Regions from separate parts of the Rhodoferax sp. P2_H8_2 genome, predicted to be linked through region 3. Evidence: predicted binding sites of a transcription regulator. Region 3 holds the regulator's gene; each other region holds the start of a gene.

Region 1 (6,285 bases), on a different contig from region 3:
GAGACGTCGTAGCCCGCGACGTTCTTCATCACCTGGCCGCCAAACGTCAGGTGTTCGGCGCGGCCATTGATCAGTTGCAGGCCCAGCACATAGTCCCGCACTCCGCCGACACTGGCACGCGCCGGGCCAGAAAGGCCCGTGGCGACCATGCCGCCGATGGTTGCGCCAGACGGCTGCGAGCGCGCGAAGTGCGGTGGCTCAAACGCCAGGCATTGGCCTTCGCCGGCCAGCAGGTCTTCCAATTCTTTCAAGGGTGTGCCGGCACCGGCAGTGACCACCAATTCGCTGGGCTCGTAGCTGACGATGCCGCTCAGACTGGCGGTCTCCAGCAAGTCCCCGCCTCGCGCTGCGCCGTAGAAATCCTTGCTACCACCACCGCGAATATGCAGACCGCGCCCATCCGCCGCGGCCCGGCGCACGCGCTCGGCGAATTCCGCTGTAGTGGCTTGAAAAGATGGCTGCGCAGACATGGGCCGATGGTAAGCCGTCGGGCACGCACTACGCGTGAAATTTCTGCGGCGGTCGCAGTGAAAAATTTAGTCGGCGAAGAAATTCACAGGCAGGCCCGGTGTGTCCACCTGCATAGCGAACACCGTACCGGACAGCGGCATTTGCGCCAGCTCGTCATCGCCACGGCCTTTTTTCGCGCTGGTGATGTACAGCGTGCGCAGGTCTTCGCCGCCAAAGCAGGGCATCGTCGGGCATTGCACCGGGGTTTCAATTTCGCGCAGCAATTCGCCTGCGGGGGAGAACACACAAATGCGCCGGCCTTCGTACATCGCCACCCAGTAGTTGCCAAGCGCATCCACCGCGGCACCATCCGGGCGGCCCTGGTAGCGGTTGTCGTTGTAGTGCCAGCCTTCCGGCTTTTTCTGGAACTGCAGAAAGTTGCGGTGCGTGCTCAATGTGTTGGTTTTCAGATCGAAATTCCAGGCATGCACGATGTGGTTGGGCGTGTCGGCCCAGTACAGCGTGCTGACATCGGGGCTCCAGGCCAAGCCATTCGCCGTCAACGCATCGCCCGCCTGGCGCGTGACCACCGGTGCACCCTTGCGGCAATCGATGCTGTACAGCGTACCAGCTTTGGCCGCCTTGGGCTCGTCCACGGTGCCGACCCAGAAGCGGCCCAAAGGATCGCACTTGCCGTCGTTGGCACGTACGGTCTTTTGGTCGTAGTCCAGCACGGTGATGGCTTCCAGCGCGCCACCCCAGGTGCGCGCGCGAAAGACGCCATGGCGCAGCGCGATCACCAAGCCGCCGCTGGCAGCGGGTGCTATGCAGCCGGGCTCACTGGGCATGTCCCAGGTGTCCACCGTGCCCATGTAGACATTGGCACGCGCCAACTTACGCCCAGCGATGTCGACCCAGTACAGGGTTTGTTCTTGCGGATGCCAGAACGGCGACTCACCGAGCGTGAAGGTTTGCGTGGCTACGGAAGTCCAGGCGGAGGGTTTGCTTGTCATGCGCCAAATTGTGCCTGCTGTTGGTAAGAATAGTTACCGCGCAGGCACAAGCAATGTAGCGCTCAAACCTCAGGTGCCAGTGCCCAGCATGGCTTCCTTGAGCTTGTAGTCCACCGGTACCTGGCCCAGCCAGATGCGCAGGATCATGCCGAAGTACTCATCATCGCCCAACGGGGCACCTTGGGCCACGCCCTTGATGAAGAAGGTAGTGCCCTTGCCGGGCAGGTATTCCATCGCAAAGGTATCGCCCGCCGCTACTTTGGGGCGGCCCGAGAAAATCTCGATCAGGCGCGTGCTGGAGGGTGTGTGTTTGCGGATCTGCTCGGGGGTTGAATTGTTGGACAGGCCCTTGATGAAGGACAGGCCCAGGTCCGTGCCCGGAAGGTCGCGCAATGCGATGAAGCTCAGCCGCTTGGGGCCGGGCACTGCCAGCAGCTCATCCAGCGTCTTCACTTTGCGGCTGCTGTACAACGCCAGGTCATACACCTTGAAAATTGCTTTGTAGCGGGTGCCCGCACCGTTGAGCTGCAGCTCGGTGCCCTGCACGCTTTGCACCGGGTCAAACGGGCCAGCGGCCCACGCCATTGGCGCAAACGCCACCGATGCCAACACCAGGCTGGCAGCCAATGCGGCATTGCGCGACGCACGGAAAATACTTGGTCTTTTCATTGTCTTGTCTCCACACCGCAGGCCCCCGGCAACCATTGCCCGATCTCCCCACCGTGCGGCAAACATCGTAGTGCATGCCTCTGACCGCGCACTGACTCACCCAGGAGCGCCTGATTCGGTTGCCGTCAAGCACACGTAAAAAAGCCCGGCGGGACTTGCATCCTGCCGGGCCTTCAACTTCAAGAAGAATGATGTCTACATCAGTCCTGTGTTTAGCGACCGTAAGCCGTTTCGCCGTGGGACGTGATGTCCAGACCTTCGCGCTCGTCTTCTTCGCTGACACGCAGACCAATGGTCTTGTCGACGATGAAGTAGGCGATCACGGAAACGATGCCCGACCAGAGGATCGTCACGCCGACGGCCTTGGCCTGAACCAGCACTTGTGCGCCGATGGAGTAAGCGTCAGGTGTCACCATGGTTGCCGTCACCCAGTCGCCCATCATGCTGGGGCCACCGAGCGAAGGCGATGCAAACACACCAGTCAGCAAGGCACCCAGGATGCCGCAGACACCGTGCACGCCGAACACGTCCAAGGTGTCGTCTGCGCCCAGCAGCTTCTTCAGACCTGTCACGCCCCACAGACCGGCAAAGCCAGCCAGCAAGCCAATCACCAGGCCACCGCCGATGCCGACGTTACCGGCGGCAGGTGTGATCGCGACCAGGCCAGCCACTGCGCCAGACGCAGCGCCCAGCATCGAAGCCTTGCCCTTCATCAGCGCTTCACCGATGCTCCATGTCAACACCGCAGCGGCAGTAGCGCCCAAGGTGTTGATGAAGGCCAGTGCGGCAAAGCCATTGGCTTCCAGAGCGGAGCCGGCGTTGAAGCCGAACCAACCCACCCACAGCAGCGAGGCACCGACCATGGTCAGTGTCAGGCTGTGAGGCGCCATGGATTCCTTGCCGTAACCGACGCGCTTGCCAATCATGAACGCACCGACCAAACCGGCAACCGCTGCGTTGATGTGCACCACAGTGCCGCCGGCGAAGTCCAGCGCACCCCATTGCCACAACAGACCGGCCTTGGAGGTCATTTCATCGGCGACAGCTGCTGAGGCGTAAGCATCAGGTCCCATCCAGAACCAGACCATGTGGGCCATAGGTGCATAGCTGAAAGTGAACCAGATCACCATGAAGGCCAATGCAGCCGTGAACTTGATACGTTCAGCAAAAGAACCCACGATCAGGCAGCAGGTAATACCGGCGAAGGTGGCCTGGAAGGCGGCGAACACGATTTCATACATGGGCGTGCCCTTGCTGAAAGTGGCACCACTGGCGAAAGTACCCGCGACGTTGTCCCAGATTCCCTTCATGAACAAACGGTCTGTGCCGCCGAAGAAGGCATTGCCCTCGGTGAACGCCAGGCTGTAGCCATAAATGAACCACAACACAACAATCATCGAGAAGGTCACCAGAACCTGCATCAGTACGGACAGCATGTTCTTGCTGCGCACCAGGCCGCCGTAGAACAGGGCCAGGCCGGGAACCGTCATCAGGATCACCAGCATGGTGGAGACCATCATCCAGGCGGTGTCGCCCTTGTTGGGAACCGGTGCCGGTGCTGCAACGGCCGGTGCCGAAGCAGCTTCAGCAGGAGCGGCAGCAGCAGGTGCAGCGGCCGGTGTGGCAGCGGCTTCAGGCGCCGATGCAGTAGCTGCAGGAGCCGGGCTTTGTGCGACGGCCAGCGAAGTTGCCGACAGCGCGCTAAACGCCAGGGCCAGGGAAATAAGCAGTTTTTTCATGGTGTTTTCCAATCTCACAGTGCTTCTTTACCGGTTTCACCGGTGCGGATACGGACCACTTGTTCGAGGTCGTACACGAAAATCTTGCCGTCACCGATCTTGCCGGTGCGGGCTGCAGCTTCAACCGCTTCGATCACGCGCTCAACCAGCGCATCGTCGATAGCCGCTTCAATCTTGACCTTGGGCAAGAAGTCGACCACGTATTCCGCGCCGCGGTACAGCTCGGTATGTCCCTTTTGACGCCCGAAGCCCTTGACTTCGGTGACGGTGATGCCCTGCACACCGATCGCCGACAAGGCTTCTCGCACCTCGTCAAGCTTGAACGGTTTGATGATGGCCGTTACGAGTTTCATGCTTTCTCCTGGTTAATTGCGTACAGAGCCCATGGCCGACTCACTCCCCGGAAATCGGGAGACAACCCTACAAAGCATGAGGCGTGCCAACCGACCCCAGCGTTGCTTTCTCGTCCCTGTACACCAAATACCGTGGTTTGCGTTAAGATAGCTGTATGAATAACCAGTAAGCACCTGTTTGGTGCAGATGATGTTTCTGCATGGAATGTGGGCGCACTGTTTTGGGAGGATTCGCCATGAGTTTGTCTTTGGTGCAAAGCCGGGTTTTATTGGGGCTGGAAGCTATCCCGGTCACGGTGGAAGTCCATCTGGCGAATGGCCTGCCCAGTTTCGCGCTGGTGGGGCTCGCCGATGTGGAGGTGAAGGAAGCACGCGAACGCGTGCGCTGCGCGATCCAGAACAGCGGCCTGGAATTCCCAAATAACAAAAGAATCACCGTCAATTTGGCGCCTGCCGACCTGCCCAAAGATTCTGGCCGGCTGGACCTCCCCATCGCTTTGGGCATTCTGGCAGCCAGTGGCCTGATTGATACCAGCAAGCTGGCGGGCTATGAGTTTGCGGGTGAGCTGTCGCTCTCCGGCGAGTTGCGCCCGGTGCGCGGCGCGCTGGCCATGGCGCTGGCGCTGCACAGCTCGGGGCAAGAATCGGCCCGCCTTGTCTTGCCCCCGGGCAGCGCGGAAGAAGCGGCGTTGGTGCCGGGAGCACAGGTTTACCGCGCAAGGCACCTGCTGGACGTGGTGCAACACTTTGCACCGCCCGAGGCAAACACCGAGGCGATAGTTACGCAGGCTACGCCCGACGGCTGGGCTCGCATCCACGCCGCACCACCTGCGGCACGGGTTGCCACACCCGATATGGCCGACGTCAAAGGCCAGGCCGCCGCCAAACGCGCGCTGGAAATTGCCGCCGCCGGTGGTCACAGTATTTTGTTGGTTGGAGCTCCGGGCTCTGGTAAGTCGATGCTGGCGCATAGATTGGCAGGGCTGCTTCCCGACATGAGCGTGGAGGAAGCTTTGCAGAGCGCCGCCATTGCGTCTTTGAGCGGACGGTTTGCCATGGAGCGGTGGAGTCAGAGAGTGACGGCCCAGCCCCATCACACCGCCAGTGCGGTGGCACTGGTTGGCGGCGGTTCACCCCCTCGGCCCGGAGAAATTTCATTGGCGCACCATGGCGTCTTATTTTTAGATGAATTTCCAGAATTTCCCCGGTCCGCACTCGAAGCGTTACGTGAACCGCTGGAGACCGGTAGTATCGTCATCTCCCGCGCCGCGCGAAGGGCCGAGTTCCCGGCACGTTTTCAGTTAATAGGCGCAATGAATCCCTGCCCCTGCGGTTACCACGGCTCAGCGACCCACAGTTGCCGCTGCACACCCGACCAGATCCACCGTTACCAGAGCAAACTCAGCGGCCCGCTGATGGACCGCATTGATCTGCATGTGGAAGTCCCCGCGTTACCCGCGAAAGACCTGTTGCATGCCCCGCCGGGCGAAGCCACTGCCGATATTCGCGATCGCTGTTCTGCCGCCCGTGCCCGCGCCCACCTGCGCCAGGGCCAGACCAACCAGGCGCTGGCCGGACAGGACATCGACCGTTTTGCCTGTATGGACGGTGCTGCATCCAAATTCCTGCAAACCGCCGCGACCCAATGGGGTTGGTCGGCCCGTGGAACGCATCGTACTTTGAAGATTGCCCGGACTATTGCGGATCTGGCTGGAAGTGACAACGTGGGGTTGGCGCATGTGGCAGAGGCCATGCAGTACCGACCCACGGTACGGCGGGCGCTTTGACAGTCGTAGATTGCTACTAAATTAGTAGCTTTTTACGCACATTTTTCGCGGCCTGCAGCCCTATTTATCCTTGAGCGGCACGCCTGCCTGGCGCAAGTAGGCCTGGACTTCCTGGCTGATGCCGCCCACCGCACGGGCCTTCTCCGCCATCTCGGCCGCAGCAGCAGTCTGCCCCGATGCAGCCAGGGACACGGCGGCACCCAACAGCCAGCGCTGCTCATTGGGTCGCGACTGCAGCGCCGCCAGATAAGCGTGTGCGCTGTCCTGGTGGCGG
Region 2 (6,285 bases), on a different contig from region 3:
CAGGTGCCAGCAGGTTGACGGTGACCAGACCGACGATCAAAGCCAGCGTACTGACCACTTCAAAGTACAACAGCGCCAGGCCGCCCGTTTTGCCAACCTTCTTCATGTCTTCCATGCCCGCGATACCGATCACCACGGTGCAGAAGATGATGGGCGCGATGATCATCTTGATCAGCTTGATAAAGCCATCACCCAGTGGCTTCATGTCAGCGCCGGTCTGCGGATAGAAATGGCCAAGGAAAACACCCAGCAACACCGCCACAATGACCTGAAAATACAGAGAGCGGTACAACGGGCGCTTGGTCGGGGATGCGGATGTCTGCATGGGGTCTCCTGGAAGTTTTATACGCCAGATTGGAACCGAATTCCGCTATCCTTGCACCACCGCTTTACACACAGGCACCCACCATGCAGCAGCAAGTCCTTCATTCCCCCATTCTTTGGGTTATCCGCTCCATCGTTGCAATTGCGCTTGCCGGTAGCACCATGTTTGCAATGGCTGGCACATCGTCGGTGGTCAGCACCGGGTCTGAATCGATTGGTAGCTCCTCTGCTTCGATTGAAAAGTCCAGCAACAGCATCTCTGGCGGGGATCGCCATGTCGCGCAGGGCGATTACACCGTGGTCGAGGTCGCTGCGCTGGAGCAACGGCCAGGGATGCTGCGCGTGCATCTACAGGCCGTTGCTGGCACTGAAGATTTCTATTTGCTATTGCCGCGCCAGGCTGCAGAGCGCGGTGCAGTGGCAGTGGGCCAGGTAATCGCTGCAGAGCAACGCCCTTATGGCATCGCGTTTACAGTAGCAGGCGCGCACATCGCAAAATCAGAGCCCTTCTTCCTGGTGCTGGACGATGCCTGGTACCGCGAGCTGGACAGCCGCCCCGTCTCTGGCTAACTTGATTGCCCTTCGCGGCGCAGCGCTGGGCTGTGCCTGGTTGGTGTCAGCTGCCGCCCACGCCAGTTCACTGAACTACTGCCAGCAAACCGCCGAGCCCACTGCGGCAGTGCAGGACCGGCTGATCCAGGTCGCAGCCATCGTCAAACAAACACTCGACGATTCCGGCCAAAACTTGGCGCTGATCTCACGTTCCGGCCTGGCCTTGCAACGGCTTGGGCAAAGGTACTCGCACGCCGGCATCAGCCTGAAAGCCAGCCCCAATACACCGTGGTCAGTGCGCCAACTGTATTACGCATGTGACGCGCAGCGGCCGAAGATATTTGACCAGGGCATGAGCGGTTTTGTGTTGGGTGCAGAAGACCCTGGTGAAGGTTATCTCTCTATCGTGCTGCTGCCGCCAGAAGCTGCTGCGGCACTTGAGAGAGCCGCTTTGGACGAGCATCTGGCGCTGCAATTGCTGAGCCCCAATTACAGCGCCAATGCCTACGCATTCAGCCTGCACTACCAGAACTGCAATCAGTGGCTGGCCGAGTTAATGGCCGCCGCATGGGGAGCCTTAACACCCCATGAATTGACCATTGCAGAAGTTGGCTCACGCAGCCAAGCCCAACAATGGTTGCAGGCCGAAGGCTACATGCCCACCGTGTTGCGCGTGGGTTGGCAACCTCTCATGTGGCTGGCGCGCCAGTTGCCTTGGCTGCACAGCGACGACCATCCGCAGGAAGACCTGGCTGCGGCGCAATTTCGCGTCAGCATGCCGCAATCGATTGAATCGTTTGTGCGGGCGCGCTGGCCGGGTGCAGAGCGCATGGAGGTGTGCTACACCGCGAGCCACGTGGTATTGCACCGCGGCTGGGAACCCATCGCTGATAAGTGCACCCCCGCCGAGGGCGACGAAGTACGTTCTCTTTTAAGCGCGGAGCATCGGTAGACGAACGCGCAGGACTTGCGAAGCCTGCGCTGGGTCATCCGGGTCGGTCACCAAGGTCACTATCCAGAAACCCTCGTCCGCTTTCGCTGAAATTCCTTCTACTTTGGGGCTGCCTATCAGTGGAAAAATACGCCTCACTTCGCCATCGGCCCCTACGATGCCAATCACAGACCCGACGCAGGCGCCGTCCTGCACACTGTCTGCCGTGTCCTCTGCTACAGCGCAAAACATCCACTCTCCGCCACTCAGTACAGTGCCATCCGTCAAGCTGAACGGCACGCCATTGATGCTGCCCAGTTGCAACACCTGCACGCTCTTGGGTTGCGGTGGTTGGGCTGTAAGACCTGCCAGCCAGGGTGCTATCTGATTCCAGTCATAGCGAATACAGGCACTGCGCGCATCGCCTTTGTTGCCACGCTGCAGCAGCATCAGCTCGCCGCTGACCACCAACACGCCTTCAATATTCAAATCTGCAAAGCGTTTGTGCAAAGGCGCATACAGCGCAGCCAGGTTCAGCGTAGCCATCCGGCCATTGGGAACACCGTGCGCATCCAGCGCCATCAGCACCGCGGTTTCGCGATTCTGTTTGGACCCCGAACCCAGAGCTAGTAAAGCACCGGCCGGACACCCAGGTAAAGCGGGCAGCAATGCCAAGGCTTCCAAATCAGGTTTGGCCTTCTTGCGCTCGCGTTTGTCGTTTGGCAAACTGCCGTCCAGCAGTCGCAACAAGGCGCCGGTTGTAGATGCCGCGCCCGGTTCTGCGCTGTCAGCAAACACCCCGAGGTGCAGTTCATCGTCTGCCACCACAAAGAACCGTCCGTGCAGATGTACCAAACCGCTGGCTGCGCTCAGAAACGGTTGCCCGCGCGGGTGCTGCAGAGGGTCCACCCAAAGGGATTGAACGAGCAGTGGCTGCAAGCCTTCGCTAGCGGGAGTATCTGGCATCATTCCGGCATGGTACCGATAGAAACCCCCATCCTCTTTACCGCCCACACCGAACCCGATGGCTTGCAAGTGGATGCCTGGTCGAATGAGCCACTGCTGCTTTCGCTGGAAATGGGCGGAAGCAACTGGCCCAGTTCCTGCCGCAACGGCACCTGCCGAACCTGCATTGGGCAGTTGGTCAGCGGCACCGTGCGCTATGAGGTGGAATGGCCGGGTATCACCACCGAGGAACAGGCGGAGGGCTATGTGTTGCCCTGTATCGCGCACCCTTGCAGCAACGTGGTGCTGCGGCAAGGCTACTGATATTTCGGGGCCGTTCTGTGGCCCTTAAATCTCGGCAAAGGCAGTTTCAAACTGGTGGCGCTTGGAGCGTAAGGCCTCCATAGCGCCGAACTGCATGACATCTGCCAGCAGACCATACGCCGCCGTCCACGCTTCACGTACTTCGTCGGTGAACTTGTCACCCAGACCCGCGCTCAGCGTGGTCAGCAATGCAGTGCCCACGGTGACGTAGTGCTCGTCCTGCACGCCATAGTTCACGTGACGGGCGCCCAGATTGCGCAGTACCGGAGCCAAGGCATCCAGATCACTGAGACCGGCCACGGCAGAGTTCAGCACCGACATCAGCATGCGGCCTTGTGTTGCCATATCGCCCTTGAACATGGGGCGCAGCGCCGGGTCCAGTGTGAAGAGCTGGTTGTAGAAGATTTCAGCGGCTGTTTCTGCGATCGGGCGTACGTGCTCGAAAGACGATTGCACGAGAGCGACTTGATTTTGGTTCATGGTTGCAGTTCCTCAGGATTTTGTTTTAGACGTTGCACATATCCCAAGATCTGTGCCAACTACAAAACCCAATGGAATCAACAACTTACAGAAACCCGCACGGCAAAGTCTGTCTGCGTTTCCCGACAAACAAACATTCGGATTCAAAAACCCCATATAAATCAACAACTTGCGTTGTCGGCGCCAACAGACAGATTTGCAGGCCCGACTAAGCCGTCTTGAATTGCGCTGGCTCCAGTTGGTGGCGCGCCATCAGCGCATAGAAGTCCGTCCGATTCCGCTCTGCCAGCTTTGCAGCAGCGGCCACGTTGCCGTTGGTTATCTTGAGCAGGCTGCTCAGATAGTCGCGCTCAAAAGTGCGGCGCGCTTCATCCAGTGACTGCAATTCAGGCCCAGCATTGCTCAATGCGCCTTGCACCAGCGTCAGCGGAATCACCGGTCCGTTGCTCATCACCACGCACTTTTCGACGACGTTTTGCAGTTGCCGCACATTCCCGGGCCAGGGGGCGGCGCTCAGTGCCTCCAGGCCCCCCGGCGCAAAGGTGTTTACCGGGCGTCCATAGCGCAGGGAAAGACTTTGCACAAAATAGTTGGCCAGCAATGCAATGTCCTCGCGCCGCTGCGCCAACGGTGGAAGCGTGAGACTCACGACGTTGAGGCGGTAGAACAGGTCTTCGCGAAAGCGGCCTGCAGCGACCTCCCCCTCCAGCACGCGATTGCAGGCGGAAATCACCCGCACATCGACCCGGTGCGACTTGCTGGCACCCACCGGGCGCACTTCGCGCTCCTGCAATACGCGCAGCAATTTGACTTGCATCGCCAGCGGCAAATCGGCGACCTCATCCAGAAAAATGGTGCCGCCCTGCGCGCTGGTAAACATGCCGGGGTTGTCGCGCACCGCACCAGTAAATGCGCCCTTCACGTGCCCAAACAGCTCCGACTCCACCAGATTCTCTGGAATCGCACCGCAATTGACGGCCACAAATTCACCTCCCGCGCGCAAGCTTGATGCATGCACGGCACGGGCCAGCAGCTCCTTGCCGGTACCGCTTTCGCCATGGATCAGGATGGACGCATCGCTTTGCGCCATGCGCCGTGCTTCGGCCAACAGCTTTTCCATCCGCGGGCTTCGGGTGATGATGCCTTCGCGCCACGACTCACCGGGGACGTCACCCGGCATCTCGGCGCCCAGCGCGCTGGACACCGTGATCGCACGGTTGACTTCCTGCAGCAAAGCGTTGCGTTCAAACGGCTTTGTGATGTAGCCGAACACGCCTTTTTGCATCGCCTGCACGGCATCTGCAATCGTTCCGTTGGCAGTCAGAATGACAACGGGTAACAGCGGGTAGCGCCGGTGTATGGCTGTGAACAGTTGCAGCCCGTCCATGCCTGGCATGCGCAGGTCCGTGACCACCAGATGCGGCACGCTATGGTCCAGTTGCGCCAGTGCTGCAGCGCCGCCATCGGCAACGCTGACATCGTGCCCTTCATAGCGCAATTGCATCGCAATGGTTTTGAGCAAGTCGGCATCGTCGTCGACCACCAGAATACGGGCCATAGGTTGTTCGCTTCAGGCCGAGAGCTTGAACGGATTGAAATCCGTGCCCCGGTCGTAATAGTCTTCGTTCTCGCGCCGCTTCAGGAATGCCACTACTTTGTAGGTCACGGGGGTCATCACAATTTCCCAGCCCGTCTTCAGAAAGTACTGTGCAACTGCCACTTTGATGACGTCTTCGGTTTGCCAGATGCCGTAGAAGGCGATGAAATAGAACAGCGACGAGTCCACCAGTTCACCTACCAGTGTAGAGCCAATGGTGCGGCTCCACAGCCACTTGCCCTTGGTGGCGATCTTCATCTTCGCCAGCACATAGCTATTGGCAAAGCTGCCGCACCAGAAAGCAATCATCGAACCCGCCGCGATACGCCATGCGTTGCCAAACACAGTGTCCAGAGCTGGTTGGTAGACCTTCATATATTCGCTGGGGCCGGGTGGCAGGCTCACCACTACCCACGCCATAAAGGACGCAAAGGCCAGTGCACCAAAGCCTGCCCATACGACACGACGGTCACGCCCGTAGCCATAGACCTCGGTCAGGATGTCGCCAAAGATGTAGCTGATGGGGAAAAACAGAATGCCTGCGCCGAACGGTGTTGGTCCCAACAGCGGTAGGTCTACAACGGCTTGTTTGGCTGCGCCAATGAAATTGGAGCACAACAGAACGCACACAAAGGCAGCCATCACGAAGTCGTAATAGCGGTAATTGCGCTGGACGGGATTCACAGAGGTCGCAGTGGTCATGCAAGGCTCTCCTGACGGGCTGGGATGGGTGGGCACATTCTGCAGCAAATCTCGTGCCCAACGCCGTCCCACTTAAAGCTTGCGTTCCCAGGTTTCGCCGACCAGTTCCTTGCCAAAGCCCTGATAAGGCTCGCTGCGGGTCAGTACAAAGCCGCGCCGGGCGTATATGGAACGTGCAGAGCTCAGAAAACTATTGGTCCACAGCACCATCTTTTTATAGCCCTTGGCTTTGGCAAACTCAATGCAGGCATCGGTCAGCCGACCTCCCAGCCCCAAGCCGCGAGCTTTTTGCGTGAGGATCAGCATGCGCAACTGTGCGACCTGCTTGGTCTTGCGCACGACAAAGACAGCACCCACCCGCTGTCCATCCAGCTCAGCAATCCAGCAGCGCTCGAACTCCCGGTCGCCGCGACGCATGTAATCAGCGACC
Region 3 (6,285 bases):
CTGGCACGCCTGGCCCTGGTCGCAGCGACGGCGCAGGTGCTGCACAATGGTTTGGCAGTGCTGGGCGTGAGTGCGCCGGCAAAAATGTAATAACTTGCGGGTCAGACCACTCGCGTAAGCGATGTGCTCTGAACCCAACTGATTGAGAAAGCAACGGATGAAATTGCAACGTGGTAATACCCTGGTGGGATTCATCGTCGGCGTGGTCGTAGGGCTCGCCGCCGCACTGGCGGTGGCCGTGTACGTGACCAAAGTCCCCGTCCCTTTCATGAACAAGGGCCAAAGCCGCTCCAGCGATCAGGACGAGGCTGAAGCCAAAAAGAACAAGGACTGGGATCCGAACGCGCCTTTGTACGGCAAGAACCCGGTCAAACCTCCGCCCGCACCGGTCCCTGAAGAGCCGGCCAAAACGGCTGGCAAGGCCGACGCCAAGGATGCTGGCAAAGCGCCGGCGAAACCAGAAGCAAAGGCCGATGCAAAAGCGGATGCCAAAGGCGAACTCAAGCCTGCGGTATCGGCAGATCCGCTGGGCGATCTGGCCAGAGCCAAGGCGGCTATCAACGAAGGCGATGCCTTCAGCTACTTTGTGCAAATTGGCGCCTTCCAGAAGCAGGAAGATGCTGAGGCCCACCGTGCCAAGCTATCCCTCAGCGGGATTGAGTCCAAAATTTCGGAGCGCGAACAATCGGGCAAGATGGTGTACCGTGTGCGCGTCGGGCCGTTTGACAAGAAAGACGACGGCGAGCGCGCCAAGGAAAAGCTGGAAAAAGCAGGGCTGGAAACGGCTTTGGTGCGCGTACAAAAGTAACTGTTTGCAGGGCAGATCATCAGCCCTGTTCCCAACTGCCTAGAGGATTGGAGCCAAGCGTATGAAACGTCGTGATTTTTCCGCCGTCGTTGCCGGCGCAGCTGCGCTGTCGTTGGCCAGCGGCGCTCTGGCGCAGGGCGGCAAACCAATAGCCGGAACGCACTATGCGGTCATCGATCCGAAGGCACCCGTAGATGCGCCGGCGGGCAAGATCGAGGTGGTGGAGTTCTTCTGGTACGACTGTCCCCACTGCAACGCGTTTGAGCCCATCCTGGATGCCTGGCTGAAACGTTTACCCAACGACATTGCGTTCCGTCGGGCTCCTGCAGCTTTCGATGACAGCTTTGTCCCACTGCAACGCCTGTATTACGCGCTGGAAGAGATGGGGCTGATCGACAAGCTGCACGCCAAAGTGTTTTCTGCGATTCATCGCGAACGAAGTCTGCCCATCCGATCCAAAGGGGAAGCCATCGCCGAGTGGGTGTCCAGGCAAGGCGTGGACAAGGCCAAATTTGTCGAGCAGTACAACTCCTTCACGGTAGCGGCCAAGGCCAGCCGCGCAACGCAGCTGCAAAACGCTTACAAGCTCGAAGGCGTACCCGCCCTCGGGGTGGCTGGACGTTTCCTGACCGATGGCCCCATGGCTGGCAATATGGACAGGGCGCTGCTGGTGGTGGAGTCGCTGGTGGCGGATCTGCGCGCCGCGCGCGCGTAAGTTTCCTGAAGGCCTGCTGTTGCGGGCTAGAATAATTCGCACAACATTACAACGGAGCAGGCGCCATGGCCCATGAGAAATACCGACTGGTAACCCGCAGTGACTTTGACGGCTTGGTCTGCGCAGTGCTGCTCAATGAGATGGACTTGATCGATGACATCAAGTTTGTGCACCCCAAAGATATGCAGGATGGCAAGGTGGACGTGTCGGACCGCGACATCACCACCAATCTGCCCTATGTACCTGGCGTGCATCTGGCGTTTGACCACCACGCATCTGAAACCGTACGCAATACCGGCGAGCGCCCCAATCACATCATCCATCCGGACGTGCCATCGGCCGCCCGCGTGGTGTTTGACCACTACGGTGGTTTCTCCAAGTTCCCGCAACGCTTCGAAGCCATGATGGACGCGGTGGACAAAGGTGACTCTGCCCAGTTTGATCGCGACGAAATTCTGGAGCCCACCGACTGGGTACTGCTGAACTTCCTGATGGACTCCCGTACCGGCTTGGGCCGTTTCCGCGAGTTCCGCGTCAGCAACTACCAGTTGATGATGGATTTGATCCAGTATTGCCGCAACCACAGCATCGACGAAATACTGCAATTGCCCGACGTGATCGAGCGGGTGGATCTGTATTTTGACCACACCGCCCAGGCCCGCGACCAAATTGAACGCTGCGCCAAGGTCTACAAGAATCTGGTGGTGCTGGACCTGCGCAACGAGGAAACCATCTATGCGGTGAATCGTTTCATGATTTACGCGATGTTCCCCGAGACCAATATCTCCATCCACGCGATGTGGGGTGTGCAGAAGCAGAACACGGTGTATGCCACCGGTAAGTCCATTCTGAACCGCTCGTCCAAGACCAATATCGGTGAACTGATGTTGTCGTATGGCGGTGGCGGCCACGAAAATGCAGGTACCTGCCAGATCGACAACGACAAAGCTGACGCTGTTTTGCAGCAACTGATCACCAAAATCAACGCAGACGGCTAGCCCGTTCGGACGGTCCGCGCAAAATCTTTGCGCGCCAGGCACGACAAAGCTCCGGGAATACCCGGGGCGCTCGTTACAATGGGACATCGCCCAAGAGCAAGTTTCGTGCCTTTATGAAAAACAACCCCTTTCGTACGCTGGTTCTGGTTGCCTTGATGGCGGCCAGCGGCTGGGCATGGGCCGACAAGGCCGACCGCAACAAGCCGATGAATATCGAGGCAGATTCCCTGCGCTACGACGATGTGCGGCAGATCAGTATTGCTACTGGTCGGGTGGTCATTACCAAGGGCAGCATCGTGATGCGCGGCGCGAAGATTGAGGTTCGCCAGGACCCCGAAGGTTACCAATACGGCGTAGTCACCAGCGGGGCGGATGCCCGGGCCTTCTTCCGGCAAAAGCGCGACACCGTGGACGAATTCATTGAGGGCGAGGGTGACACCATTGAGTACGACGGCAAGGCCGACACCGTGCGCTTTGTCCAGAAAGCCCAGTTGCGCCGTTTGCGTGGCAGTGCGTTGGCAGACGAAATCACGGGCGCTGTCATCGTCTACGAAAACCTGACCGATCGGTTCACGGTGGACGGCAACGCTGGCAAGACCGCCACGGGTGCGCCCGCGGGCCGTGTACGTGCCGTGCTGACCCCCAAACAGGATGTAGCGCCAGCGACTGCACCTGCGGCATCTGCCCCCGGTCCGGCATTGCGCGCGACCACGACTTTGGGCGGAACTGCGCGGTGAGCACCGAACTGTTGGCGCCTGAGGCAAGCATTCCTTTTGCTGACTCCACGCAAGGCAAACTGGAAGCCCGCCATCTGCAAAAGTCGTACGGCAAACGGCTGGTGGTCAAGGATGTGTCTCTGGCGGTGCGCACTGGCGAGGTGGTTGGTCTGCTGGGCCCCAATGGTGCGGGCAAGACCACATCGTTCTACATGATCGTAGGCCTGCTGCGTGCCAGCGCAGGTGACATCACGATCGACGGTCAGTCGATCGAGCACATGCCCATCCACCGTCGCGCGCGCTTGGGGCTGGGCTATCTGCCGCAAGAGGCATCCATCTTTCGCAAGCTCAATGTCGAAGACAACGTGCGCGCTGTTCTGGAGTTGCAGCGTGACGAGAATGGTGAGCCGCTGAAGAAGCCGGAAATCGAAGCCCGCCTGACGTCGCTGTTGCAGGAGCTGCGTGTGGAGCATCTGCGTGAGTCGCCCTCGTTGGCCTTGTCCGGAGGTGAGCGCCGCCGCGTGGAGATTGCCCGCGCACTGGCAACCCGGCCGCGCTTCATCCTGCTGGACGAGCCGTTCGCGGGTATAGATCCAATCGCCGTGATCGAGATCCAGCGCATCATCAATTTCCTGAAGGCACGTGGCATCGGCGTGTTGATCACCGACCACAATGTGCGCGAGACGCTGGGCATCTGTGACCATGCCTACATCATCAGCGACGGCCACGTGCTGGCTGAGGGTACGCCCTCCGAGATCGTGAACAACGCCGATGTGCGCCGCGTGTATCTCGGTGAGCACTTCAAAATGTGATGAAGCAGGGCTTATCCCTACGCGTCTCCCAACACCTGGCGCTAACCCCCCAGCTACAACAGTCGATCCGGCTGCTGCAGCTTTCCACGCTGGAACTCAGCCAGGAAGTGGAGCAGATGCTGGACGAAAACCCGTTTCTGGAACTCACCGAAGAACGCGCCGAGCGCGAAGACTATGGGCTGGTGGCGGCGGATACGCCTGTCAGCACCGGAGACCGCGAATCTGAAGTTGCTGCTGATTTTGTAGCTGATTACGCTGGTGCGACGGGTGCTGACGGCAAAACAGACGACGACAGTGTGCCTTTGTCTGGCGATGATGGCATGGGTTGGGAGGGCGATGGCGGTACGGGTGTCGCCGCTGACGACAGCGAATGGGGTGGTGATGCTGCCCCGCGTACGAACAACCGGGACGAGGACGAAACGCAGGACGCCACGGCGTTGGCGCGCTCGCAGGAGAGCCTGCAAGCCCATCTGCACCGCCAGGCATTGCGTCTGCGCCTGTCAGAGGAAGACCGCGCCGCGCTGCGCTTCCTGATTGAATCGCTGAACGACGACGGCTACCTGGAAGACACACTGGAGAACCTGGCGCGCAGCCTGACGCCGGGCAGCGACGAGCAGTTGGACGACCTGGTGCATCACTTCCAGGTGGCGCTGGGCCTGCTGCACAGCCTGGAGCCGGTGGGCGTAGGCGCCCGTGATCTGGGCGAATGCCTGCGTTTGCAATTGCGCGCGCTGTTACTGGACAACGATTTCCCTGACGAGCGCGAAGTGCTGGAAGTGGGTTTGAAGATTTGCCGCCAGCCCATGGAGCTACTGGCGCGGCGCGATATCAAACGGCTGGTGCAATTGGGAGCGGGCAGCGACGCGCTGGTGCGCGAAGCGATTGCCCGCATTGCCCGGCTGGAGCCCAAGCCGGGGCGGCGCTTTGTCGACGTCGAGCGCAACGTCGTAATCCCCGACGTGTTGGTGGTGCAGGTCGGCAAGACGATTGGCGGCATGGGTCCGAAATTCCGGGTGCAGTTGAACCCGGATGTGATGCCGCGCCTCAAGGTGCATGACATTTACGCCAATGTGCTGCGCAACCACAAGGCCAGTTCCAGCCATGCGGGGCTGCAGCAGCGCCTGCAGGAAGCGCGCTGGTTTATCAAGAACATCCAGCAGCGCTTCGACACCATCTTGCGTGTCAGCACGGCGATTGTGGAGCGGCAAAAAAGCTTCTTTGTGCACGGCGAATTGGCGATGCGCCCACTGGTGCTGCGCGAGATTGCGGATGAATTGGGGCTGCACGAGTCAACGATCAGCCGCGTGACCACGGCCAAGTACATGGCAACGCCGTTTGGTACCTTTGAGTTGAAGTATTTCTTTGGTTCAGGGCTGGGCACCGAGTCCGGTGGCAATGCGTCCAGCACGGCCGTACGTGCGTTGATCAAGCAGTTCATCAGCGCCGAGAGCAGCAAGAAGCCTTTGAGCGACAACCAGATTTCCGAGATGCTCAAGGAGCAGGGCATTGAATGCGCCCGCCGCACCGTGGCCAAATACCGCGAGGGGCTGAAGATCGCTCCCGCATCTTTACGTAAGGCACTCTGATGCAACTCCAACTTTTCTTACCTTGTGCCGCCGGTGTCGAGGACCTGCTGGCCGCCGAAGTACACGCAGCGACAGGCCTGATGGGTGAAGACCTGCTGACGCGCCGCGGTGGCGTATTGGCGCGCGGCTCCTGGCGTGACGCGATGCTGCTGAACCTGCATAGCCGTCTGGCGCAGCGCGTGCTGGTGCAACTCTCGTATACCGAATACCGCAATGAGCAGGACCTGTACCGCGCCGCCAGCGAGGTGGCCTGGGAAATCTGGTTTACGCCCAAGCAAAGCATCAAGGTCGAAGTCACGTCGCAGCACAGCCCGCTGACCAGCCTGAACTTCGCTGCGCTGAAGATCAAGGATGCGGTCTGCGACCGCTTCCGCGACAAGGCCAACGGCGTGCGCCCCGATGTGAATACCCAGTGGCCCGACGTGCGCATCTATGCCCACCTGACCACCGACAGCTGTTCGCTGTACATCGACACCTCGGGCGAGCCACTGTTCAAGCGCGGCTGGCGCGAAGACAAGGGCGATGCGCCGCTGAAGGAAACCCTGGCCGCTGCGATGATCGCCGCCAGCGGCTGGGCAGATGGCGATGACGACTTGCTGCCGCTGTACGACCCCTGCTGTGGCAGCGGCACGATTGCGATTGAAGCGGCG

Evidence for each region. The regulator sigma-54, encoded in region 3, starts transcription at its own class of promoters, with help from an activator protein. The targets are predictions, from matches to a motif close to TGGCANGNAANCTGCTTT.
Region 1: glnK (P-II family nitrogen regulator) is a predicted target of sigma-54. The motif match lies at 4,296-4,313, and genes of this name have one in related genera.
Region 2: AC1DV6_RS00330 (globin family protein) is a predicted target of sigma-54. The motif match lies at 3,597-3,614, and genes of this name have one in related genera.

Annotation. Positions count from the first base shown of each region.
Region 1 covers NZ_JBFUFW010000003.1:523,081-529,365, reverse strand. The annotation lists gene glcE (glycolate oxidase subunit GlcE) at 1-470, opposite strand, end outside; gene AC1DV6_RS08085 (SMP-30/gluconolactonase/LRE family protein) at 537-1,463, opposite strand; gene AC1DV6_RS08080 (chalcone isomerase family protein) at 1,533-2,132, opposite strand; gene amt (ammonium transporter) at 2,345-3,871, opposite strand; gene glnK (P-II family nitrogen regulator) at 3,886-4,224, opposite strand; gene AC1DV6_RS08065 (YifB family Mg chelatase-like AAA ATPase) at 4,461-6,011, shown strand; gene AC1DV6_RS08060 (hypothetical protein) at 6,072-6,285, opposite strand, start outside.
Region 2 covers NZ_JBFUFW010000001.1:58,337-64,621, forward strand. The annotation lists gene AC1DV6_RS00305 (dicarboxylate/amino acid:cation symporter) at 1-325, opposite strand, end outside; gene AC1DV6_RS00310 (hypothetical protein) at 409-894, shown strand; gene AC1DV6_RS00315 (DUF2145 domain-containing protein) at 896-1,828, shown strand; gene AC1DV6_RS00320 (DUF6929 family protein) at 1,808-2,776, opposite strand; gene AC1DV6_RS00325 (2Fe-2S iron-sulfur cluster-binding protein) at 2,783-3,076, shown strand; gene AC1DV6_RS00330 (globin family protein) at 3,101-3,556, opposite strand; gene AC1DV6_RS00335 (sigma-54-dependent transcriptional regulator) at 3,765-5,114, opposite strand; gene AC1DV6_RS00340 (queuosine precursor transporter) at 5,127-5,855, opposite strand; gene AC1DV6_RS00345 (bifunctional helix-turn-helix transcriptional regulator/GNAT family N-acetyltransferase) at 5,928-6,285, opposite strand, start outside.
Region 3 covers NZ_JBFUFW010000008.1:32,019-38,303, reverse strand. The annotation lists gene argS (arginine--tRNA ligase) at 1-90, shown strand, start outside; gene AC1DV6_RS14260 (SPOR domain-containing protein) at 158-808, shown strand; gene AC1DV6_RS14255 (thiol:disulfide interchange protein DsbA/DsbL) at 870-1,523, shown strand; gene AC1DV6_RS14250 (exopolyphosphatase) at 1,589-2,521, shown strand; gene lptA (lipopolysaccharide transport periplasmic protein LptA) at 2,635-3,258, shown strand; gene lptB (LPS export ABC transporter ATP-binding protein) at 3,255-4,049, shown strand; gene rpoN (RNA polymerase factor sigma-54) at 4,049-5,635, shown strand; gene AC1DV6_RS14230 (THUMP domain-containing class I SAM-dependent RNA methyltransferase) at 5,632-6,285, shown strand, end outside.